DNA from 3 places in the Psychrobacillus sp. FSL H8-0483 genome. Region 1 is predicted to be linked to each of the others. Evidence: riboswitches for the same ligand, from Rfam matches in the RefSeq annotation. Region 1 holds a riboswitch; each other region holds the start of a gene.

Region 1 (3,282 bases):
GGCTTTACAAGATATCGAAAAGAGTTTGAAGCTAAATGGTAAACCCCAAGTGGTAGAAGTAACGAAATGGAATGATCTAATGCCAAACTATCATTTAGAGCATGGCGAAGCAATTAAATCGTTGAACGAGAAAATGGATTCACTGTTTCCTCACGTAATGCTTGCAGGATGTTCCTATTATGGGGTAGGTATAGGAGCTTGTATTAAAAATGGGAAAGAAACGGCTGAGTTAATAGCTGAAAGAATGTAAGAATTTAATTGTGAATGCAAATTTGGGGCCAAAATATAATTTTGGTCCTTTTTTTATTATGGAAATGGAATTGTCGGTGTTTTAGTGGAATTTACATTTATTGTTCATGTGATACGATGCGAATGGGGGTGGTTTATTGATAGTGAAAACACGTTCGAATGAGTACAGTTATATTGGTTTAAAGTTGTTAGAAAGACGATTGCCAGAAATGCACGGCATGAAGGATTTGATTCATTCGAAAATGCATATGGCGAAGGCTGGAATTCACGGGGAAGTGCGAGTGGACGGGGTGTTTCAGAAGTATTCCTTTCCGTTTGAGTACGTGGTGTTGCATGATATAAGTTTAGAATCGTATGGAAAGTTTCAGATTGATACAGTATTTGTTACGCAGTATTATGCGGTTATTTTAGAGAGTAAAAATATAGGTGGAAGATTGCGTTTTAAGCAAAATCCTTTGCAGCTAGAACGAGAAAATGATGAGGGGAAAGTGGATGTGTTTGAAAGTCCAGAGGGACAAATGGAGCGCAATATATGTTTGCTCGATGACTGGTTGCAAGTACGCGGAGTGAGGATTCCTATTTATGGTGTGATTGTATTGACGAACGCAAAGGTATTGGTAGTTGAGTCATCTGTTAACTACCCTACAATACTTCATCAAACGATTCCTGTGTTTCTGAGGAATATTACTCGAGAGAAAATGTGTTTAGAGGTGGATGAAATGCATGAGTTAGCAGAGAAAATGGTGGCTAGCCATCAATCGTATTTTCCTTATCCTATGTGTGGTCGATGGGGCATCCACCCGAATGATTTGCTGACTGGGGTTTGTTGTGAGAAGTGTGAAAAGTTAGGAATGGTGAAAAGGAAAAATGGCTGGAACTGTTTGAGGTGTGGTTATGTGGAACGACTCGCTCACGAGAAAGCGATTTGGGAATGGTTTGTATTAGTTGGGGAGAGTATTAATAATCGGCAGTGTCGATATTTTTTGAAGTTGGAATCTTTCCAATCTGTTTCACGTATATTGAATTCAATGGAGCTTATGAGAGAGGGATCAGCAAAAAGAAATACACTTTATAAGTGGAATTGGGACTTAAATAGGTGAATCGGATAATAAAGTAAGATTATCGGATAATAAACAATCATAATCGGATGATTACCCATGAAAATCGGATAATAAATAAAAGAATCGGATAATAACCAATAACAATAGGATAATCTTCTCACCTCTAATCTGAATATCTAGAAGATTCGAAACACATCTTGACGCTTTAGTTGAAGAAAGGTAGTATAATCCTAATAATAAAAAACTGAATAGTGAATTCTTATCAAGAGAAGCTGAGGGACTGGCCCTTTGAAGCTTCAGCAACCAGCCGAATGGTCAGGTGCTAAATCCAGCAGACATATTATGGTCTGAAAGATGAGAAGGTACGAATTTTGCATACTCGTAAAGCCTTCTTTTTCATAGAAGGCTTTTTTTGTATTTTAGAGAGGATGAGAGCGAATGGGATTGTTAGAGAAATTGCAAACAAATATGTTAACTGCAGACGGAGCAATGGGGACGCTGCTTTATTCATACGGAATTGATTATTGTAATGAAGAATTAAACATACAGAAACCTGAGATTGTAGAGAAGATTCATCAAGATTATATCGCTGCAGGAGCAGATATTATCCAAACGAATACATATGGAGCGAATGCGATTAAGTTGGCGCGATACGGGTTAGAGCATCAAGTGAAAGAAATCAATGAAGCGGCGATGCAAATTGCGAAGAGAGCTGCTGCACCAGGAGGACAATTTGTGCTTGGGACGATCGGTGGCATCCGAGGAATACGTAAGAGTGATGCCTCCATCAGTGAAATTATTGCAACGCTTGACCAGCAAGCAACTCAACTTTTATCGGGAAATCCAGATGGTTTACTGTTAGAGACGTACTATGATTTGGAGGAGCTAACGACCACTGTGACGTATTTGCGCAAGATGACGGATACGCCAATCATTGCCCAAGTATCGATGCATGAGCCAGGTATCTTGCAAAATGGCTTATCGCTAAATGAAGCCTTGCATCAGCTAGCAGCAATTGGGGCCGACATTGTAGGAGTCAATTGCCGATTAGGACCTCATCATACAATCCAAGCGTTTGAAGCGGTCACGCTCCCTGAAAAAGCGTTTCTTTCTGCTTATCCAAATGCGAGTCTGCTCGATATAGAGGATGGACGTATTGTATACGAATCCGAAGCAGATTATTTTGGTAAAGCAGCATTATACCTAAGGGAAGCAGGTGTCCGTTTAATCGGTGGATGCTGCGGGACGACACCAAAACATATAGAAGCGGTGAAAAAAAGAATCGGTAATTTACCTCCGATTACAAATAAAATCGTAAAGTCGAAAACAGCCATTGTTATTCAAGAAGCAGAGCCAACAATCAATCAGCCACTCCACGAAAAAGCGAAGACGGAAAGAACGATTATTGTTGAACTGGATACGCCCCGACATTTGGATACATCTACTTTCATGGAAGGGGCCGACAAGCTTTATGCCGCTGGAATTGACGCAGTCACGATGGCGGATAATTCACTAGCTTCTCCGCGAATTAGCAATATGGCAATGGGATCCATGCTAAAGCTGCAAAATAATATTCGTCCACTTGCACATATTACTTGTCGTGACCGCAACTTGATTGGCTTGCAATCACATTTAATGGGGCTTGATGCACTTGGCATCCATGACATACTGGCTGTAACTGGCGATCCAACAAAAATTGGAGATTTCCCAGGTGCAACAAGTGTTTATGATGTCTCCAGCTTAGAGTTGCTTCAATTAATTAAACAGCTAAATGAAGGTATTTCATTCTCGGGAAAATCGCTTCGAAAAAAAGCAAACTTCTCCGTTGCAGCAGCTTTCAATCCAAATGTTCGCATACTCGATCGTGCTGTCAAGCGACTGGAGAAAAAAATAGAATGTGGAGCAGATTATTTCATCACGCAGCCTGTTTATACAAAAGAGAAATTGCATGAAATATATGAAGCAACCAACC
Region 2 (3,282 bases), 1.8 Mb from region 1:
ACTGGCAACCTCTATTGTCGTCTTCGCGGTGGGGTTTGTCGTCTTGGCCTCTTGTTTTGTCGCGTTCATACTTAAGTTTGTCTCGTTAAGTGCATCACTTGTCTCATTTAGGATTATTCTTCCAGCAATAAACCTATTACACTATAAACACATTTGAACTTTTTACATTAAATGGCTTAATGAGACCAATTCACCCGTAATCGAGACTAATACCATAAACCCGCAACCAATTCAAATAAAATCGAGACCATTATCAGATTTCACACAAATGAAAAAGAGCTACCCTACATCGGATAGCCCCATTCATCATTATTCCCACTCATATGGTGTTGCTTGGTATACATAATAGTTCAACCAATTCGAAAATAATAAGTGCGTGTGCGAGCGCCATGAATTCGAAGGTTGCTGTGTCGGATCATTTTGAGGGAAATAGTTAACCGGTAAATCTATTTCTATTCCTTTATTCACATCACGTACATATTCTTCTGCCAGTGTTGTGGCGTCATATTCTAAGTGACCGGTAATCATAATATGCTTCTCATCGTTTGAAATAATGAGGAATACGCCGGCGTCGTCAGAAATCGAAAGGAGATTAAGACGAGGATCAGCTTTAATTTTCTCAAAAGAAACGGATGTATAACGTGAGTGTGGCACATAGAAATGGTCATTAAATCCACGAACTAATTGGACGGTTGGATCAGACAAACGGTGACTAAACACACCAGAACATTTCTTTGGTAATTCAAATTTATCAATACCATAATGATGATATAAAGCAGCTTGTGCTCCCCAACAAATATGTAATACAGAAGTGACATTGGTTTTCGACCAATCCATTATTTCTGTTATTTCATTCCAATAATTTACCTGCTCAAATTCTAATTGCTCTATTGGGGCTCCTGTAATGATCAATCCGTCATACTTTCGATGCTTTATTTGTTCGAAGGTTGTATAAAATGTGTCTAAATGTGTTTTACTCACGTTTTTCGATTCATGAGTGGCAGTGTTCATGAATGTTACATTCACTTGTAACGGTGTATTACCTAGTAACCTTAAAAGTTGTAATTCTGTTTTTTCTTTTTCGGGCATTAAGTTCAAAATGATAATATTAAGCGGACGAATGTCTTGCCCAAAAGCACGGTCCTCATCCATGATAAATATTTTTTCCTCTTTCAGTAATTCAGCAGCTGGTAATCGTTTTGGAATATTAATTGGCATAACATTCTCTCCTTTGATTTAAATAATAAAAAACCTCTTTTCTCAAGGATAAGAAAAGAGGGTAAATGAATCGCACTCAGTTCTTATCTTTCAAGACAAAAAATCTTGTAGGAGGTAGCACCTTTCTGACTAAGTCAGAGGTTGCTGAAGCTTCACAGGGCCATATCCCTCAGCTTCTCTTGATAAGAGTATTAGTTTATGTACTGGTTTATTAATCTAGTAAATATTAGCACACTAAACATAATATTTCAACAATTAAAAATAATCAAAACGAAGAAAAAGAATTCTCTAACAGATATTCTACTAGAAAGGTCTTTCTTTTATCTCTATTATTTTCATGTGTTAATTTCCATTGTTTTAAGTGATAGCTCGCTCTTGTACTTATGAAAGTAGTTCAAAAACAATACCATTTCCACTTGGATCTATTGTAGTAAATGACTGTTCCAGTTCATTCACTTCCACATTATTTTGATTTAACTTCTTTTAAAGCTTCTTTATTCGGAAGTACGAGTGTATATACTTTTAATCCAAGCCATCACGAACGACGCGTGAGCCGTGGTGATGAGTTATCGCTCACCCCGCGGAAAGCTCCGCCTATAGCGAGCGGGAATTCAACTATACTTTATTCCTTATTTATGAAATTAACTCATTTTAATAAAAAATCCCTTTCTATAGAATTTCTCTACTAGAAAGGGATATCGTTTGAAGTTTTCTGCTTTTCCTAATTGACTACAAGTTCTGATAAAAAATATTCCTCAATTTCCTCCCAATTGTTTAGTCGGTTGTATTTCGTTTCCGATATATTATGTGGAGCAGTATACAGAATTCTTTTTCCAGTAAATGTATCTAAATTACTTGGAGTGTCATCAATTAAATAATCAGCTAAAATAATGCTTTTATCACCACAGAAAACAAAATTCTTTTCATTCAGGAAGGGAAAGTGCTTTTTCAGCCACTTGTATTTTGGTGCTAGAGAAGCCGGAAATTCCATTGCAGCTGTAACGATAAAAACATCGTATTGCTCCATCAATTTCCTGATGGTTTCTTGGCTTCCCTCCATCACCTCTAGCTCAAGAAAAAAAGATTCTTGGGCTAAATAACAATTTACCTTGCTTTCAAATCGAGGATCAAGTTCCACGAGTAACTTCCCTTGTAAATGCTGTGGTGTATATTCTGTTTGATATTCAGCGTTAAATAACTGTAAACATTTTGAGCTAAATGCAGAAATCACTTCATCCATATCGATTGCAATTCGTTTCATTCTTCATTCTCCATCCATTGTTCAACTAATGCTTCTAATTGTTGTTCTTGTTCGTTTTTAGTTGTAACTAACTGTTCATATTGTTCCCAATCATTTTCCGATTGTATTTGTTCTGTCAGAAGCTTGATTTCTACCTCTAGTTGCGCGATTTTGTTTTCAAGTGATTCATCTTGCTTTGTTTTATGCTTAACAGGTTTCTCTTTTTTCTTTAGTACTACCTCTTTCACTTCCACTTGTTTTAACTGTAACGCATCCCATTTTGCACGAGCCCATTCGTACGGTCCTTCAAAGGTTGTGAGCTGTCCCTGATCTAACCAAGCTGTTCTCGGGAACAATTTGTTTAAAAAATATCGATCATGTGAAACAGCTAGTATGGTGCCTTGAAAGTCATCTAATGCATCTTCTAAAACTTCACGGGAATCAATATCTAAATGATTGGTTGGCTCATCTAACATCAAAAGGTTAATATCTTGGTGCATGAGCTGCGCGAGACGAAGACGCATTCGTTCTCCTCCACTTAAATCCCCTACCCGTTTAAAAACATCTGGTCCATAAAACATGAACTTTGCTAGAATGTGACGAGCATCACCTTCGAACACATTTACCTCACTTCGAAATACGTCGATTAGTCGAGCTTTAGGATTTGAGATTTCAAAGTGCTGGGACAAAAATCCTACACGAACATTACTTCCTAGTCGTGCAATACCTGCGTCAATTGGTAATTCCCCACGTAATATATTTAAGATTGTCGACTTTCCAGTTCCGTTGCGTCCGACAATAGCGAGACGGTCTTTCCAGTACAC
Region 3 (3,282 bases), 480 kb from region 1:
AACGCCCAAACTAAATTGACGGCTGTTGGTCTTGATTCCCCTAAATACAAGGCATCCTTTTCCAAATGCTGATAGAACTCTTCTAATGTATTTGTTTCGTAATGCTGAGCAGCTCTAGCTAAGCCATATGCAGCTGTAATACCAATAGCAGGAGCCCCTCGTACTTTTAAAGTAACAATTGCATCGTACACATCTTCTATTGTTTCTAGTGTTAAATAGTCCACTTCAAGAGGTAATTTCTGCTGATTTATAATTCTAAGTTTCTTATTGGTCCACTCTATCGATAACGGAATACTCATTTGTGTAACTCCTCCAGTAATGCAATTACTGCATGAATAGATTTAATTTCATTGCGTTTTAATATGAGTGCTTCCCCTATTAGTAAAGCCTGTTTTTTGAAAAGGATTCGTTTTTCGTCATCTGCAATCCCATCCAAATCCTTCACATGTGCTAACCCGATTGTACGCCGAATTAATTCACAACCAGCAAAACCTAGTGTATCGGTGAAAATTTTATCCAATACGTACTCTTCAAATCCCTCAGTATCTTTATAGGATTCAATACCTTTTGATTTCCATAGTGTAGAAAAGTTGGATGAAAACACTTCCCACGTTTGTTCGATATGATCGAGAATCACAATTCGCTCTTCCGCTTCTCTTGTAATGGATTGCACCATCATATTTGCTAAAAATAATCCAACATCGAATCCCATAGGTCCATAAAAAGCAAACTCTGGGTCTATCACTTTCGTTTCTGTTTCGCTAGCAAAGATACTTCCTGTATGCAAATCTCCATGAAGTAATGCTTCCGCTTCCGTCAAGAAACTTTTTTTCAATTTCGCGACTTCCAGTTTTAATGGCCCATTATTCCAAATAGCTTCCACTTCTTCTCTCAACGAAAGTTCATAGTCATTTGTATCGTGATCAAAAAATGGATCCGTGAAAATAAGATCTTCTGTAATTTTACATAGCTCTGGATTAGAAAACTCAGACACTAGTCGTTTTTTTTCAAACGGGTGTAATGCAAGATCAGATGTATGGAAAAGGGTTTGAGCAAGATACTCCCCAATATCCTTTGATAGCTTCGGATAAGATTCATAATGAATTAATCCTTCGCGTGCAATTTTTAAATGGGATAAATCCTCCATAACCGTAATTGCAAGTTCCTCGTCGCTCGCGTATACAGTCGGAACCAATCCAGTCGCAAATTCACCGTGTTTTTTTAATGCATTAGCTTCAATTACGGCACGTTTTAACGTTAGTGGCCAGCTTTCTCCAATCACTTTTGCATATGGTAAAGCCTGTTTGATAATGAGACTTTTCTCTCCATTACATTCCTTTATGTGAAACACATAATTTAGGTTACCATCACCAATTTCGCGACAATTTAATTCCGCTTCCTTTGGAAAGAAATTCAGTTCTTTCGCATATAAAATTGCACGCTCTTCTGTTAATGATTCATATTGTTTTTTTGTAGTTATCATCATTCTTCTCTACCTTTCATTTACAAAATAAAAAGCCTCTTTCAAAAGAAAGAGGCGTAGAATAAGAGACTTCTCGCCTCTTATCTTTCAGAAAGTTACCTTTCTGATGGAATTAGCACCGTGCCTTACGAGAATATACATCTCGGCGCGAAAAGCGCCCCGTTTCACAACGGTATTACGGTCGGTTGCTGGGCTTCATCGGGCCATTACCCTCTGCCTGCTCTTGATAAGAGTGCTATTACTTACAAATTTATGCTATTTGAAATGAATCCTAGCATATTAGAAAAAGAGTTGTCAATAATTTATTTCAATAAAAAAAACATTCTAAAAATTATATTGACAATCTTTCTGTTGCATGAAATAATCATTATTAATTTGACAAAACTAATCTCAATTGAATAAATTTTTCTTATTTAGAGCAGGTGGAGGGACGAGCCCTATGATACCCGGCAACCGGTCTAGTTACTAGACACGGTGCTAATTCTTGCAGTCCATTGACTGGGAAATAAGAAGTCGTTAAACCTTTAACCTCTTCTTTTTTGAAGAGGTTTTTTATTTCGAGAAAAGCGAAAGGCGCCAGCTTATCCGCAACTGCGACGAGCTTAGCAAAAGCCCTTGCGCCAAGGTGAAGTTGATTTTATCTAAAAGGATTGTGATGAATAATGAGTAGTGTAACCTCTCTTTATCAGGTGTACGGTAAGCCCGGATCTTTTGAAAAAAAAGCAGAGGGTATCGCACTTGGTTTAACAGTTGGATCCTGGACGGACTTACCATTACTTGAACAGGAACAATTAAAACAGCATAAAGGAAATGTTGTTTCGATTACAGAATTTGAATATGTTCACCATCCGCTGAAACCAGACCAAATCAAAGCGGAAATAAAAATAGAATATCCTAGTGCTAATTTCTCGGCAGATTTACCAGCCATTTTAACAACTGTTTTTGGCAAACTATCGCTCGATGGTGAAGTGAAGCTTTTAGATTTAGAATTTTCTCCAGAGCTTTTGACTAACTTTCCAGGACCAAGATTCGGTATTGATAGTATCCGTGAGCTACTAGGGGTATATGGTCGCCCCCTCATCATGAGTATATTCAAAGGAGTAATTGGTCGAGATATTAATTACTTAGCAGAACAACTTCGACACCAAGCGCTCGGAGGAGTTGATCTCGTAAAAGATGATGAAATTCTTTTTGACAATCCGCTTACTCCTTTTGAGAAACGTGTCACAACTGCTCAAGAAGTATTGCATCAAGTGTATGAAGAAACCGGACACCGAACGCTCTATGCCGTTAACTTATCTGGACGAACATCCGGATTAAAAGCAAAAGCACAAAAAGCAAAAGAACTTGGAGCAGATGCTCTTTTATTTAACGTCCATGCATATGGCCTTGATGTACTTCAAGAACTAGTGGAAGACCCGAATATCCAATTACCGTTTATGGCTCATCCCGCTTATAGCGGTGCGTTCACATCTTCCCCATTTTACGGGGTTGCTACTCCACTACTACTTGGAAAATTAACACGTTATGCAGGAGCAGATTTTTCATTATTCCCTTCACCTTATGGAAGCGTTGCACTAGAAAAAACAGCAGCACTCTCGCTTGGTGAAGAATTGACGAAAGTAAGTGCAATAAAACGAAGCTTTCCAGTACCTTCTGCAGGTATTCATCCTGGCTTAGTTCCGCTATTAATCGAGGACTATGGAATCGATAGCATTATTAATGCTGGTGGAGGCGTACATGGCCATCCTGCAGGTGCTACTGGTGGAGGACTCGCTTTTAGGCAAGCTGTATCGGCT

What was found. Region 1 has a riboswitch for S-adenosylmethionine ahead of MHB48_RS17415 (bifunctional homocysteine S-methyltransferase/methylenetetrahydrofolate reductase). Riboswitches for the same ligand answer to the same signal wherever they lie in the genome.
Region 2: linked by a shared signal. The riboswitch ahead of metA (homoserine O-succinyltransferase) and the one ahead of MHB48_RS17415 (bifunctional homocysteine S-methyltransferase/methylenetetrahydrofolate reductase) in region 1 are both predicted to bind S-adenosylmethionine.
Region 3: linked by a shared signal. The riboswitch ahead of mtnW (2,3-diketo-5-methylthiopentyl-1-phosphate enolase) and the one ahead of MHB48_RS17415 (bifunctional homocysteine S-methyltransferase/methylenetetrahydrofolate reductase) in region 1 are both predicted to bind S-adenosylmethionine.

The regions. Positions count from the first base shown of each region.
Region 1 is NZ_CP152052.1:3,585,930-3,589,211, reverse strand. It holds gene MHB48_RS17425 (protoporphyrinogen oxidase) at 1-250, shown strand, start outside; gene MHB48_RS17420 (nuclease-related domain-containing protein) at 393-1,349, shown strand; SAM riboswitch class I at 1,567-1,671, shown strand; gene MHB48_RS17415 (bifunctional homocysteine S-methyltransferase/methylenetetrahydrofolate reductase) at 1,749-3,282, shown strand, end outside.
Region 2 is NZ_CP152052.1:1,796,791-1,800,072, reverse strand. It holds gene metA (homoserine O-succinyltransferase) at 310-1,218, opposite strand; SAM riboswitch class I at 1,299-1,407, opposite strand; gene MHB48_RS08450 (5'-3'-deoxyribonucleotidase) at 1,940-2,479, opposite strand; gene abc-f (ABC-F type ribosomal protection protein) at 2,476-3,282, opposite strand, start outside.
Region 3 is NZ_CP152052.1:4,067,249-4,070,530, forward strand. It holds gene mtnA (S-methyl-5-thioribose-1-phosphate isomerase) at 1-299, opposite strand, end outside; gene mtnK (S-methyl-5-thioribose kinase) at 296-1,486, opposite strand; SAM riboswitch class I at 1,561-1,716, opposite strand; SAM riboswitch class I at 1,890-1,995, shown strand; gene mtnW (2,3-diketo-5-methylthiopentyl-1-phosphate enolase) at 2,146-3,282, shown strand, end outside.